One region of the Autumnicola patrickiae genome, then DNA from elsewhere that is predicted to be linked to it. Evidence: riboswitches for the same ligand, from Rfam matches in the RefSeq annotation. Region 1 holds a riboswitch; the other holds the start of a gene.

Region 1 (7,868 bases):
AAGGAATATCCTTCTTGAAGAGTGCTCCGATTGCCTAGAATTAAAAACATTGAGCATTTTTATCAGGAACCCTTTCGATAAAGATAAAATTCAATTCCGTATTGCTGAAGACAAAGATTTACCCAAACCCTATCCCGTTTTTAACCAATGGACATCCTTTGAAGAAAGAATCATATACTATAATTAATAAGAATCTATTTTTCAGTATATTTCATTCGGTTTAAAAACCATTCAATTAAGATGCTTGCGGCTCCGGGGCATTTTGTTCGATTAAATTTTCTGATTTTAATTCCTTCCAGAAATCAGCCGGAATGGTTTCGCTCATAGACTTTGCGTTGGCAGAAGATTGATGAGGTTTACTTGCTCCGGGAATTACAGAAGCAACAACCTCAGGTGCAGCTGAAAATTGTAAAGCTGCACTTCGTAAATCCACGTTATGATTTTGTGCGATATTATTCATTTTCTCCCTCTTCTCCAGAAAACCATCAGGTATTCCTTCACTGTAATTGTACCGATCTTTGCCGGCAAGAAAACCTGCATTTAAGGGTGCTCCTATGACCAGAGAAATATTTTCTTTTTCACAAACAGGAAAAAGTCTGTTTAAAGCATCTTCATGTTCCATTAGAGAATATTGGGTAGCTGAGAGAAAAATGTCGGGGTCGGAGACTTCAATAGCTTTAAGAATGGGTTCTATAGTGTTTACGCCAAGACCCCAGCCTTTAATAAGACCTTCTTCTCTCATCCTGGTAAGTTCTGGCATTGCTCCTTTTTGGGCTACTTCAAAATATTTTACCCAGTCTTCCTTCATGTGGCCATTATCTGGAGAAAGATCATGTATATAAACGATGTCCAGCGAAGAAATTCCCATACGGTGCAGACTATCTTCAACAGATTTGCGCACCCCTTCAGCCGAATAATCGTATTCGTAATCAAAATTGAGCTTTCCTTTCCATATCCCTGGATTCTTGTCAAAATCTGGAGCAGGTTTTAGAATACGTCCAATTTTGCTGGACAAAAGATAATCTTCTCTGTTTTTGTTGAAAAGAAAACTTCCCATTCGTCTTTCGCTAATTCCTAAACCATACCAGGGAGATGTATCAAAATGTCTTACGCCGTTATTCCAGGCAGCCTCCATCGTCTCCCTTATCTCTTCATCAGAATTTACATGAAAACCATTACCGGCCCCTACTCCACCCATTCCGAAGTTCATCTTTGGCTTAAATTTTTCGCGTAAAACATTTTTTTTTAGCGGAGAAGTAACTCCTGATCCGGAAGCAAAAACTGTGGCAGGTGCAGCGACAGTCGCAGCCGAAGTAAGTATTGTTTTGTATATGAAATCTCTTCTCGTGGTCATAATATTGAGTCTTTTAATTAGCTTTATAGAAGCAAATATCATTTAATTTACAAATTAGCTTTCAGAAAAAACGCTCTACCGGAAAAAAATATGGGCATGACAGATAAAAAATTCCTGAAAATCCATTGCTTTCAGCATGCAGATTTTGAAGATTTAGGGTGTATCAAAGATTGGTGTATTCAAAATGGTCACCGTATAAATTACACCAGGTTCTTTGAAGATGAAAACTTACCAGCTCCTGAAGATTACGACTGGCTAATCATCATGGGCGGACCAATGAGTATTTTTGATGACGAAAACTATTCCTGGCTCAAAGCAGAAAAGGCAGCAATTAAAGAAGCTATACGGCAAAACAAAACTGTGTTGGGAATCTGCCTGGGATCTCAGTTAATCGCTGATGTTCTTGGTGCCAGAGTGTATAAAAATCCTGAGAAGGAAATAGGCTGGTTCAACATTTCACTAACAGAAGAAGGAAAAAAAGAACCTGTTTTTAGTGGAATGAACGAAAAAATGAAGGTCTTCCATTGGCACGGAGATACTTTTGAACTTCCGGAAGGAGCTAAAAACCTTGCTTTTTCTGAAGCATGTAATAATCAGGCTTTTTTGTATAACAGAAATGTTCTTGGCCTGCAATTTCATTTTGAAGTCACAGAAGAAAGTCTTCGGGAAATGCTTCGAAACGGGAAAGAAGAATTAACAGCCGGAAAGTTTATTCAATCTGAAAGTGAGATACTGACACAGAAAGAATCCATAAAATCCAATAATACTATGATGTTCCATATACTTAATAGTCTTGCTTCCGATGAAGGTGTATAATTTTACTTGATCCGCACTCTATGAATAGCCATTAACTATTACCTTGATCCCGTCACATCTTTTAAAAAACTACTTAAATAAAAAGACATTCCAATAGATTAATCTTAACTTTGCATTAAATGCACGGGGTGCCTCATAAGGCTGAGATAATACCCGCTACCTGATATGGATAATGCCAACGTAGGGATGCAGCTTTAAAATATTTCCATTTTAAACTCCATTCTATCTGGTAATCCAGTCATAGAATGGAGTTTTTTATTTAAATAAACTAAAATGGAAATAGAGAAAAGCAACTTTCAACTGCTTCCCAAATCACATCAGAACTGGCAGGAAAGACCGGAATGGTTTTTTAACCGGGAGCATACTGATACTTATGAGCAATGGTATGAAGGAAGATATAAACGTGCCGAAGTCTGGCAAAAAAAGGTAATGGAACAACTTGTTTCCCAGGACACCCGCGTAAAAACTTTACTGGAATTTGGATGTGGAACTACCCGCTTCACCAGATGGTGGAAAGAAATAGGTATTGAAGCCACAGGAGGCGATATTTCTCCACTAATGCTTTCCCAGGCAGTAAACCTTTTCGACGGAGATTTGGTGATGGCAGATTCTCATCATATGCCTTTTAAAGACAATACTTTCGACTCGCTGGCTTTTATTACAACCTTTGAATATTATAAAGATCCCGTAAAAGTAATTCGTGAAGCAGCAAGAGTCGGAAAATATGGAATAGCCATGGGGATGATGAACAGAAATTCTCCTAAGGTGGTCCGGAGAAGGATTCAGGAAATTTTTGGAAAAAATCCTTTTTACCTTACTGCAACTTTCTATACACCAGCAAAACTAACTGCTATTATTAATGAAGCACTAAAAGGTAGGGAATATACTATAGAATGGTCATGTACAGGCCTCCCAAAATGGTTTCCTGTACAACAGTGGGGAATTCCTTATGGAGATTTCTTTGGCTTATATGTGCAATTTAAAGATGTGGAATAATGAGTAAGGAACTGGGAAAAATTCAAAATGAAACTTTTGAAGAAATTATTTTTAATAACTGTGGACGTTCAAGACAGGAAGTGAGTATTGGTCCGGCTTTTGGGGTGGATGTATCTGTTGTAGATCTTCCCAACGGACTCGCTCTTGCATCCACCAGCGATCCGCTCTCCCTAATTCCTTCACTTGGTTTGCAAGAATCTGCCTGGTTATCTGTACACCTAATGGCTAACGATATGGCCACTACAGGATTTTCACCCATGTATGGCCAGATGGTGCTGAACCTGCCGGCAACTTTTTCTAGGGAAGACTTTAAAACCTATTGGCAGTATATCCATAAATATTGTAAAGACATAGGTGTAGCAATTACTGGCGGACATACTGGTTTTGTCGAAGGTCAAAATTCCACAATATCGGGCGGAGGTACTTTTTCTACTGTAGCTCCAAAAAAGGATATTTTAGTTTCGAGTAATGCCAAACCAACAGATGTGATCCTGGTAACCAAAAAATGTGCTTTATCCTCTACTTCTATTCTCGCTATGAGCTTTCCTGAAATTATTAAAAAGAAGCTTGGAAAAGAAGTGTATGAGGAAGCCTGCGGAAATTTTTATCAAACATCATCTTTAAAAGATGCTTTGGCGGCGGCAGGTACAGAAATTCGGCATACTGATGTTACAGCCATGCACGATGTGACCGAGGGTGGAGTTTTAGGAGCAATTTATGAATTAACTAAGGCCTCTGGTAGTGGAGCACAGGTTTATGATGAATTATTGCCAATAGGCCATGTACAAAAGCAGATCTGTGATTTATTTTTTATAGATCCCCGTTTTAGTATTGGTGCGGGTTCTATGATAATTACCTGTAAAAAAGGAAGTGAACATGATGTTATGGCAAGGTTGCAAAATCAAAAAATCGCCTGCACAGTGGTTGGGGAAATTACTGAAAAGGAAGAAGGTGTAAAAATAATGAAAAATGGAGTGAATGAAGAACTTCCCTATCCTTCTGAAGATCCATATTGGAAAGCATTTTTTGAAGCATTTAACGCAGGCTGGAAATGACGAAAATTACCAAAATAAGAGGCGGACTTTATCTTGTTCTGGATCCTTCCATGAACAGGAATGAATTGTTCAAGAAATTAAATGAAGTCCTCGAAGAAGAAATAGCAGTAGTCCAGATCTGGGATAATTTCCCTCCATCCGTAAATAAGGTAGAACTGGAAAACGAGATCTGCGATTTATGCCATTCCAGAAATGTACCGGTTTTTTTGAATAACAACTGGCACCTGAAAAAGTCCACCCGTGCAGATGGGATACATTTTGATGTAATTCCTGAAAATTTCAGCGAAATAAAAGATGAATTGAAGGCAGATTGTATGTTTGGAGTGACTTGTAATAATGATCTTTCTGTAATTAAATGGGCTCACGAGAATAATCTGGATTATATTTCCTTCTGTTCCATATTTCCGTCTCAGACCAGTAATAGCTGTGAATTAGTTTCTTTTGAGACAATAAAAAAAGCGAGAGAAATCACCTCTATGCCCATCTTTCTTGCGGGAGGAATTCAGTATCAAAATATTAAAGAATTAGAGAGTTTAGAGTTTGAAGGTGTTGCAGTGGTTTCGGGAATTATGAGTTCCGAAAATCCTAAACAGGCAACCAGAGAATATTTATCAGAATTAAAGCGTATAAAAAATGAAAATAGCGACAATTAATAAATTATGCTGTCCTTTTGATAAAAAGGATTTAAAGCTAACCATAATTACCAAGGATGTTGAAGAAAATATTCTTGAAGGCTTCCTAACTTGCAAAAGCTGCAACAGGATTTATCCTATGGTAAAAGGAATTCCAATAATGAATCCTGACGAATACAGGGAATTCAAATTGGAACAACCCCTTCTTGAAAAATACCAGTCCCATTTAAAAGGGAAAAAAATCGAAAATTTCCGACTTCTGCCAAATGATGAAGAAACAAAGGAAATAGAGTAAACTCTATAAAAATTAAATCTGTAGATCGAAAATTGCCAAATTAAGCACCAGGCCTTGGACTACAATTTATTGCGCTTTTACTTTTTTTCCATTGTTATAAGCTTCCCAACCTTCTTTTAAGGCATAAGGTACGATCAAAAGAGCAGCGGCGGGATCTGCCCACCACCAATCAAGAAAATGCACTGCCAGGATCCCTCCCAAAACGGCAATTGTTTGGTACAGGCAAACAAAAGTATCTTTGGAGTCTGCAATCAATTCCTTGCTGTTAAGCCTCTTGCCGTATTTGTATTTGTACCAGATCAGGAAGGGGTTTACGACAAGGGAAACCAGCAAAATAGTTAACCCCAAAGTACTCCAGTCAGGAGTTTCTTTATTGATTAATTTTAAAACAGAATCGTATGTAATGAAAATACTGATCAAAAGAAAAGAAAGAGCAATTACAAAAAGAGTTATTCTTTCCCTCTTCTTCACCTTTTCCTCACTTATATCCTTAAGTTCACCATTGAGCCGCCACCAGAGAGTGCTGCCGGAAATAACTTCCACAACACTGTCCAATCCCCACCCAATTAAGGCCGAACTTCCTGAAGAAAAGCCTGCCACCAAAGAAACTCCAACCTCGATACTATCATAAATAATATTGAAGGTCTGGACGTTTCTTCCCTTTTTAAGATTCTTTTCCCTTTGTTGATCTTTCATTCTTCAGGATACGCTGATTTCTTAGTGACTATGGCCACCTTCACCTTTTTGCATTTCAGCCAGTAAATAATAGGCATTATTATATGCGAACATGGTACCCGGCTCCACTTCCGATAAAAAGTTAACAGCAACCCAGCCTCCGCTACTTGTCCCGGTAGTGATCTTCACCGGCTGGAAACTCCAGGCATCCCCTTCCCTTTCGGCCCTAAAAGCAAACTGATTTTCACCATCCCGGCCAATAGCATCTTCAGGAAGTGCGGTGGTGGAAGATTCTTCTACTAAAATTCTTCCACGAACATACATGCCGGGAATAAGGTTTTCTGGTCTGTTGTTGATTTCAGCGTGTACATGAACTGCTTTTCTTTCCCTGTCAAAAGATTTACTAATTGATATAATTTCCGCATTAAGTTCCATTCCTCCCAAAGATTCCACCGTCAGGATAACCTTCTGTCCAACTTTTATCTTAGAAATATCCCTTTCAAAAACCATAAGATCGGCATGAACATCTTCTGTATTAACTATTTCGAACATCGTGGTTTGTGCTTCTACAAATTGGCCCGTTTTTACATTTATCTCCTGCACGGCACCTTTAATAGGACTTTTAATAGCTATGCGCTGATTAATATTTCCTTCCTGGATATTTTCGGAACTTAAGTTCAGTAGCTGTAACTGTGATTTTAATCCCTGTACTCTGCCTCTGGCATTCTGAAGTTCAGCTTCTGCTCTCTGAAAAGTTTCTCCGGAACCTACTCCGGCGTCATACAATTTTTTCTGCCTGTTGAATTCCTTTTCCTGAAATTTTAGCTGATTTGATGCGTTGAGAAAATCTGTTTGAATCTGAATAATATCCGGATGAGAAATATAGGCCAATATTTGCCCTTTTTCCACCTCGTCTCCTTCAATAATTTCGATGTCTATCACATTTGCTCCAACTACAGTGGTAACCGAAGCTTCATTTTGAGGTGGCACTTCCAGCTGCCCATTCGCTTCCACAAAACCAGCCATATTTCGCTCCTGCAGTGTATCTATCTTCATTCCCAAAGCATCGAACTGTTGCTGGGAAAGCATCGCCTCCTCCATCTCGGCGTGCCCTCCTTCTTCTTCTTCTGTATGTTCATCTGAATGTATTTCACTTTCTTCGGAAGAATCTTTACATGAAATAAGACTGGAGAAAGTTAGAAAAGCCAGTAAAAAAATAGATGTTATTGATTTTATTGTCATTTTAGTAATGTTAATCGTTAAGAAAAAATTGAAGCTTTGCATAAGCTTCCAAATACTGCTGAAGGGAATCCAGGGCGTTTATCTCCACCTGTACAACATTGTCCAGGATATCGATAAATGCCAAATATGCTATTGCTCCTTCGTTAAAAGCAAGTAGTGAACCTTCCCGCTGTTCGGCGGCCACGGGTAAAGCTTCTTCTTTGTAAAAATTCCAGGAAGCCTGCCACTTCTGATAATTTTTGAGTGCCTGGGAAAAATCGGACTCCAGTTTTTGTTTTTCAAAATCTGAAGTGCGCTCTGCTATTTCTGCTTCTATTTTCGCAGCCTGCGCATTTCCATAAGTTTCTCCCGAAAGAAACGGAATGGACAATCCCGCCTGATAACTGTAAAATCCGCTGTTGCCGTTTATTTCCTGAAATCCATACTGAAGATTTAACTTCGGAAGTAAAGCTGCTCTGGCGGCCTTGTGTTCTGCTTCAGCAACTTCTACGTCTTGCCGGAAAACTTCCAGCACCGGATGCTCCTGAAGGTTTTCTGCTAAAATTTCTTCTTCAGTAAAAAACGCAGGGTCTAAATCCTCTGTAACTGTGTAATATTCTTCCTGTCCCAGCCAAAGATTCAGTCTTTCAAGAGCGGTTAAATAATCTGTATACGCCTGTTCAGTTTTTATTATTATCTGGTTCACTTCGCTTCTGGCGGTGATCATTTCCAACCTGGAAATTGCCTCTACCTCATAACGTATGGAAACAGCATTTTCAAATCTTTGATAAATCGAATCAAGTTCTGAAAACAATGTATATTCC
Region 2 (7,868 bases), on a different contig from region 1:
AATCCCTCATCTTCGCTACCTTCGATCTCATCACTAATCCAGGAATAGGGGAGGATGTTGCCACGACGATCCAGCAATCCCTGAAGGGTTTGTGCCAGCCGTTCTTCTTCCTGCTCACCGGGAATTTGCTCCAGATTAAGATACTCACTGGCCCTGGAATAATCCTGCTCAGAAACTGCACTTATAAAACCACTAACGGTTCCGCGTGGAGTGCGCCTGCCAAGTGGGTCTGCCGGCAATTCCGGCTCAGCGGCTTCCTCTTCTGCAGTTTGGGTTCCGGGAATAAGCTGAGCATTTCCTTCAAGAGGATTTAACATTAAAAAACTGGTGATAAAACAGACCAGAAAAAAATTTTGGTAATGGAAATTAGGACTGAAAATCATGGCGGCTAAGATAAGTTTTAATGTCTTTTTACATCGTTAAAATTCAAAAAACAGGTAAATCAATTGCTGAATAAAATGCTCAACTATTTAGAAAAAAAGCTTATTGCACAAGTCTCCAGAGCATATATTCTGAATATTTAGATATATCCCTATGAGGTTACCATTTTAAATGGCAATTATCGGCATTATGGTATTAAAATAAGATACAAGATGAAGCCGAAGTGGATTCTTTGCTCAAAGGAATTTGACTTTAATTAATGTTACTCCGTCCAAAGTTTCCCAATGGAGTAAGTTCGCGCATTACCGCTAATAGCTACCCGGTCACCATTGTTTTTGCAGAAGAGTTTACCTCCACGTTTAGAAATTTGATTAGCATTCATTTCTATTTTATTGAGTTTTTCGCTCCAATAGGGAATTAGGGAACAATGCGCAGATCCTGTTACAGGATCTTCAAAAACCGAAGCGCCCGGAGTAAAAAACCTCGAAACAAAATCACATTTTTTACCCGGTGCAGTAAAAATTACTCCGCCTAAGCCCAACTCCAGTTTATCAAATTTTAACCGGTCAATTTCGATATTTCTAATGTCTTCTTCAGAAGGATAAACTAGGACAAAATCCCTGGCTTTCAATACCTCCTGTGGCTGGATGTTAATCGATTCCTGCAACAACGAAGGTAAAGGAGTAGCGGATGGTTTACGGGAAGGGAAATTGAGGGTATATTCAGAGTTTCCGGTTTCCACTTCAAGTTCTCCGCTTTTTGTTTCGAAAAGAATAGTATTTCTGGAGTAGTGACGAATTTCCTTAAGGGCATGTGCGGTGGCAAGGGTGGCGTGGCCGCAAAGGTCAATTTCAGCTTCAGGAGTAAACCAACGCAGGTGAATTTTTAGTCCGTTGTCTACAAAAAAAGCCGTTTCTGCAACTGCATTTTCCCTGGCTATTTTCAGTAGTAAATCGTCAGATGGCCATTCAGATAAGGGAACGACACAGGCGGGATTTCCGGAGAAAAGTTCGTCTGTAAAAGCGTCTATTTGATAAAGGTGTAATTGCATTTTTAGCTTTTCTGTAAAGTTATAAAATGTATTTTGGAAATAGGCTCTGAGTAACTTCGGAATTAGTGTGAAATATGAGGTCTAAAGCTGCCAATTACAGAGAATGTATCGAGAATTGGCAAATTTGATCCTGACTTTAAAACTGAAGGGTAAGCAGCATCTGAAGTGTTTCTTCTTCCGGAGAATTCTGGAGTTGAAGCCTTGAAAATGGCAATTCTCAATCTTTTTTAGCTTTTGTGAAGCATTTTTTCTTCAGAAATGGTCAGAAAAGCTGATAAAAAGGAACAAATGTTACTTTCTGAATGAATTAGCAACTAAATATTTCCGCTTTTCTGAAGTTTTTAGACGGATTCTAAAAAGGAGGTCGAAAATTGGCAAATTTCAGCATACACTTTTCAGCTTCACCTTCAAAATTGACAATTTCGTAGATGTTATATTTCTTTAAAATATTGGAAATATTCCAATTGTAGGAAATATTCCTAAAATTTGTATATTTGTCTTGATGAAAGATAAAAAATTTGCTGTAATAGATGTTGAGACCACCGGCGGTGGTATAAGTGGTAATCGCCTTACCGAAATTTGTATTGTGCTGTTGCAGGGATCTGAAATTTTGGATAAATACACTACGCTTGTAAATCCTGAAATGCTTATTCCCGGCTATGTTACCTCGCTGACGGGTATTGATAACGGGCTGCTGGAGGATGCTCCAAAATTTCATGAAGTAGCAGATATTATTGATGATTTCACGAAAGATGCTGTTTTTGTGGCTCATAATGTAAATTTCGACTACAACGTGCTTCGGAACGAATTTAAAGCGCTCGGAAGAAACTACTCCAGGAAGAAACTTTGTACCGTTCGCTTATCCCGAAAACTCATACCCGGACTTTTTTCCTACAGTTTGGGCAAATTGTGCAGCTCGATTAATATTCCGCTTACCAACAGGCACAGAGCTGAAGGCGATACCGATGCTACTGTGATTTTGTTTCAGAGACTGCTCGATCTGGATGAAGACGGTGAGGTGTTATCTTCTTTTTTACACCCGCATTCCAAGCACGCCACTTTACCGCCGCATATTTCTGCAGAGCAAATTGATGAGCTGCCGGAGACTCCCGGTATTTACCTGTTTAAGGATAAAAATCATGCGATTATCTACGCCGGGAAAGCGAAAAATATCAAAAAAAGAGTTTGGTCACATTTTTATGATAAGAAAACCAAAGAATATCAACTGGGGCAGGAGACCTCTTATATAGATTTTGAAACTACCGGAAACGAACTGCTGGCACTCCTCCTGGAATCTGATTATATCCGGAAGAAATATCCAAAGTTTAACCGCGCTCAAAAGCGTCCAACTTATACTTACCAGATTATCAGTTATAGAAATCAGCGTGGAATAATTCAACTTGCGATAGGAAGAACGAAGCAGATACAGGATTCTGCAGCCACTTTTTATAATCGTGCCCTGGCTCAGGAAATGCTCGAAAAGCTTTGCGAGACTTTTAATTTATGTCCAAAATATTGCACACTACAATCCAATGTTAGCCAATGTTCTCACTATCGCATCAAGAATTGTGAAGGTATTTGTGAGGGATCAGAATCTGTTGAGAATTACAATGCAAAAGTTGAGGCTGCTATTACTTCTCTTCAAAATGAAAGAGAGACGTATGTGATCAAAGAGAAGGGAAGGCATAAAGATGAGCAGGCTTTTGTTCTGGTTAAAGAAGGCCGATATTACGGCTACGGATTTGTGGACGCTGATGTGCAAATAGAAAACTTTGAAGATTACGAGCCTTTTCTCAAACTACAGGAATCAACTTTCCATACCCACCAGATTATAAGCAGTTATCTACGGAAAAAAGGAACAGAGAATGTAATTCGTTTTGACAACCTGCTTTTGGCAGGGTAGGAGTCCGAGATTTACAAATACAGATTTTCTGCCCTGCCGGGCGCTTTATTCCTGCCAGTCCGGTCTTTTTTCTTCCTTTAAAAAGGTGATTTTTGAAAAGATTTCAAAAAAGAAATTGAAAGACATTTGATTATCAATAAAAATTTCCGTTACATTTGAAAACGTAAACTTTAGGGGTGCTGATTGGTAGCAATCGGCTGAGATAAAACCCTTTGAACCTGATCCGGTTAATACCCGCGAAGGGAAAAGTGTTATTTACATATTTTCTATTATAATTCCGTTTTTGGAGGAATTATGGTTTGTATTTACTTTTTCTTTAGGGAATCCCCCTGCAGTTTACAGCTATTAAATATCAAAAAATGATAACTGTAAACGTAAACAACACTGCCCACACTTTTAATTCACCATCCAATCTTCAGGATCTCCTGACGCAACTAGCTATTTCTGAAAAAGGGATTGCTGTGGCTATCAACAATCAGATTATTTCTAAAAGCGACTGGACCAAACGTGAATTAGCCGAAGGTGAAAATGTACTCATTATAAGGGCTACCCAGGGAGGATAAATGTGCTTCGGGAGCATTTCCGGAAGCAAAACAACATACCACTAAACAGAAGTAATTATGAAAAAGGACCAGACTCCAAAGCAGCAAACCATTAGCCGCGCACCTTTTCCCAACTCCGAAAAAATCTATGTAAGCGGAAAAATTCACCCGGACATAAAAGTGCCGATGCGAAAGATATCCCTCGACGACACAGTGGATAAATTCAACGGAAAAGTAGAGAAAAACGATCCGGTCTTGGTCTATGACACCAGTGGTCCCTATACAGATCCAACGGTAGACATCGATGTTCGAAAAGGGCTGATGCCTATCCGTAACAGCTGGATTGCCGCCCGCGAAGATGTAGAGCAACTCTCCGGGCTTTCTTCAGCTTACGGGCGCGAAAGGGAGGAAAATGAGAAACTGGATGAACTTCGGTTTAAAACAAACCGAAAGCCTCTTAAATCAAAGCCGGGACATAACGTCACCCAAATGCACTACGCCCGGAAAGGAATTATCACTCCTGAAATGGAATACATTGCCATCCGGGAAAATCAGAAACTGGAAGAGATCAAACAAATCTCCGAACAACATCCAGGGCAAAATTTTGGTGCCAGTATTCCGAAAATAATTACTCCGGAATTTGTGCGGGATGAAGTTGCCCGCGGAAGAGCCATTATTCCTTCCAACATTAACCATCCGGAAAATGAACCTATGATCATTGGGCGGAACTTTCTCGTGAAGATAAATGCTAACATCGGTAATTCCGCGGTTACCTCTTCGATTGAAGAAGAAGTGGAAAAAGCCGTTTGGGCATGCCGCTGGGGAGCAGATACGATAATGGATCTTTCTACCGGAAAAAACATCCACGAAACCCGGGAATGGATCCTTAGAAATTCTCCGGTGCCCATAGGGACCGTGCCTATTTACCAGGCGCTGGAAAAAGTTAACGGGAAAGCCGAAGATCTTACCTGGGAAATTTTCCGCGATACGCTTATAGAGCAGGCAGAGCAGGGAGTGGATTATTTCACCATTCACGCCGGAGTCCGTTTAGCGTATGTTCCACACACCGCAAAAAGGGTAACAGGGCTGGTGTCCCGTGGCGGTTCAATTATGGCAAAATGGTGTTTGGCGCATCATCAAGAAAGCTTCCTGTACACACATTTTGAGGAAATCTGCGAGATCATGAAAGCCTATGACGTTTCTTTCTCCCTTGGAGATGGCCTACGTCCCGGAAGTATAGCCGATGCTAATGATTATGCACAATTCGCTGAACTTGAAACTCTGGGAGAACTTACCAAGATCGCCTGGAAACATGATGTGCAGTGCATTATTGAAGGCCCCGGCCATATCCCAATGCACATGATCAAGGAAAACATGGACAAGCAACTTGAGGTATGTGGAGAAGCTCCTTTTTACACTTTAGGACCATTGACCACAGATATCGCGCCCGGTTACGACCACATTACCAGTGGGATTGGTGCCGCAATGATCGGTTGGTTTGGATGTGCGATGCTATGTTATGTGACGCCAAAAGAGCATTTAGGGCTTCCAAATAGAGACGATGTAAAAGAAGGAGTGATCACTTATAAAATCGCTGCCCATGCTGCAGATTTGGCGAAAGGCCATCCCGGCGCACAGCACAGGGATGATGCTTTAAGCAAAGCCCGATTCGAATTCAGATGGGAAGATCAGTTTAATTTGGCGCTTGATCCTGATACCGCAAGATCTTATCACGACGAGACTTTACCTTCTGAAAATGCCAAAGTAGCCCATTTTTGTTCTATGTGCGGACCTAATTTCTGCTCTATGAAAATTACGCAGGACGTTCGGAAATTCGCAGAAGAAAACGGAATGGATACGCAGGAAGCCATCGAGGAAGGAATGAGGAAAAAATCGGAAGAATTTAAGGAGAAAGGAAGCGAAGTTTACCTGTAAAGCAAATTCAGATGTTCATTCTTTTTACTTCGGAAGAAAATCAAACTGCGGAAAAGGAACAGCTCATTCGTTTTTTTGAGAATGAGCTGCCCCTTTTGCACGTTCGCAAACCCGGAATGGCCGAAGAAGAACTGAAGCTATGGTTATCAGATTTTGAAGAAAAATACCTTCAGAAGATGGTACTTCATCAACATCATCATTTAGCTGAAATTTTACCGGTTAAAGGAATTCATTTAAAGGAAAATTTCAGAAGCAAAGAAGAGGATTTATCTCAGTATGTCGAGAGTATTCAATCACGAGGTTTTACAGTCAGTTCATCCTTTCATGATCCCGAAGAAGTAAAATCTGGAGCTTCCAACTTTGACTATGTTTTTTTGAGTCCGGTGTTTACTTCTGTTTCAAAAGAAGGATATGAAGGACAGGCTTTTAATGTGGAGAATATTTCCGGAAAAGTCATCGCTTTAGGCGGAATTGAAGCAGATAAGATTTCGAGAGCAAAAGAACTGGGATATGCGGGAGTAGCAGTATTGGGAGCTATATGGCTGTCTGAAAACAAAGATCAGGCTTTTACTGAAATTTATAATAAGTACAGAAATGTTTACCAATAACAGACCATTTGTTTTAAGCATTGCCGGATTCGACCCTTCAGGAGGCGCGGGATTGCTGGCTGATATTAAAACTTTTGAAAATCTGGGATGTTATGGGCTGGCGGTAAACACGGCAAATACGATTCAGAATGATATAAAATTCGAAGCCTGCCACTGGACTTCTGAAGAAATTATTACTCAGCAACTGGAACTTTTATTGGAGCGTTTTCCTTTGGAGGTGGTAAAAATCGGAATCGTAAAGAATTTTCAGGTTTTAAATAAAATCATTGACAAACTGCTATTTAAAAATAAAAGCATCAGAGTTATTTGGGACCCGGTTTTAAAATCCAGTAACGGATTCTCGTTCCAGGAACCGAAAGAATTTCAGGAGAATCTGGAATCAATTCTGGATAAAATATTTCTTGTCACTCCGAATTTTGATGAATTACAGATTTTTTATTCCGAATTAACTATGGAAGAGACGATTAGGAGAATAAGCAGTAAAACCAACCTGTACCTTAAAGGAGGCCACAGAATGGCAAATATCGGTCTGGATGAATTATTTACTCCGGAAGGGGAGTACCTGAGTTTTGAACCAGGAAGAAACGATTGTTCGGAAAAACACGGCAGCGGATGCATTTTATCCTCGGCATTGGTAGCACATCTGGCTTTGGGCAATTCTCTTCCGGAAGCCGCACGAAAGGCAAAAGATTACATTGAAAAAGTATTAGAATCAAATCAAACATTATTAGGATACCATAAAACATGATTTCACACTTACACTACATATCACAGGGAGAAACTCCTGAAAAACACCTGGAAAACATACAAAATGTATGTGCCGCAGGAGCAGACTGGGTTCAGCTGCGTCTTAAAAATGAATCTTTTGAGACGGTTCTTAAAACAGCAAAAGCAGCAAAGAAGATTTGCGATGAATTTCAGGTTAAATTGATTATTAACGATTTTCCTGAAGTGGCAAAAAAAGTGAATGCCGATGGTGTTCATCTGGGAAAGGAAGACCACTGTCCATTGGAAACAAGAAAGCTGCTGGGGCCAGATAAGATTATTGGAGGAACAGCAAACACGCTGCAAGATTGCGAAGTTCTTTGCAAAAAACAGGTAGATTACATAGGTCTCGGACCCTTCCGGTTTACTGCTACCAAGAAGAAACTCAGCCCCATTCTGGGAGCAGAAGGTTACCGGAAGCTGCTAAGCAGTCTTCATGCTAGCGGAAAAGCGGTTCCGGTGATTGCGATTGGTGGAATTGTACCGGAGGATCTTCCGGTTTTAGCAGAAAGCGGAGTACACGGTGTGGCCATTTCCGGATGGCTTACCAACCATCCGCAACCTGAAATGATCTTCCGGGAAATCCAACAACAATTTTCAGAAAAACAATTATGAGCAACACAGATTCATTAAAAATAGCAGACAAAGTCTTTTCTTCCCGTTTGTTTACGGGAACAGGAAAA

The links. Region 1 has a riboswitch for thiamine pyrophosphate ahead of RM549_RS14375 (class I SAM-dependent methyltransferase). Riboswitches for the same ligand answer to the same signal wherever they lie in the genome.
Region 2: it holds a riboswitch for thiamine pyrophosphate, as region 1 does, so the genes downstream of both, thiS (sulfur carrier protein ThiS) here and RM549_RS14375 (class I SAM-dependent methyltransferase) in region 1, are expected to answer to the same signal.

The regions. Positions count from the first base shown of each region.
Region 1 covers NZ_JAVRHM010000017.1:81,221-89,088, reverse strand. Annotated here, with positions in the region: gene RM549_RS14390 (hypothetical protein) at 1-187, shown strand, start outside; gene RM549_RS14385 (aldo/keto reductase) at 236-1,354, opposite strand; gene RM549_RS14380 (type 1 glutamine amidotransferase) at 1,451-2,170, shown strand; TPP riboswitch at 2,285-2,374, shown strand; gene RM549_RS14375 (class I SAM-dependent methyltransferase) at 2,444-3,166, shown strand; gene RM549_RS14370 (AIR synthase family protein) at 3,166-4,221, shown strand; gene RM549_RS14365 (thiamine phosphate synthase) at 4,218-4,874, shown strand; gene RM549_RS14360 (Trm112 family protein) at 4,855-5,148, shown strand; gene RM549_RS14355 (cation diffusion facilitator family transporter) at 5,215-5,844, opposite strand; gene RM549_RS14350 (efflux RND transporter periplasmic adaptor subunit) at 5,866-7,065, opposite strand; gene RM549_RS14345 (CusA/CzcA family heavy metal efflux RND transporter) at 7,076-7,868, opposite strand, start outside.
Region 2 covers NZ_JAVRHM010000011.1:70,211-78,078, forward strand. Annotated here, with positions in the region: gene RM549_RS10790 (mechanosensitive ion channel family protein) at 1-317, opposite strand, end outside; gene RM549_RS10795 (PhzF family phenazine biosynthesis protein) at 644-1,432, opposite strand; gene RM549_RS10800 (exonuclease domain-containing protein) at 1,935-3,335, shown strand; TPP riboswitch at 3,498-3,597, shown strand; gene thiS (sulfur carrier protein ThiS) at 3,695-3,898, shown strand; gene thiC (phosphomethylpyrimidine synthase ThiC) at 3,956-5,812, shown strand; gene RM549_RS10815 (thiamine phosphate synthase) at 5,824-6,420, shown strand; gene RM549_RS10820 (hydroxymethylpyrimidine/phosphomethylpyrimidine kinase) at 6,407-7,168, shown strand; gene RM549_RS10825 (thiamine phosphate synthase) at 7,165-7,800, shown strand; gene RM549_RS10830 (thiazole synthase) at 7,797-7,868, shown strand, end outside.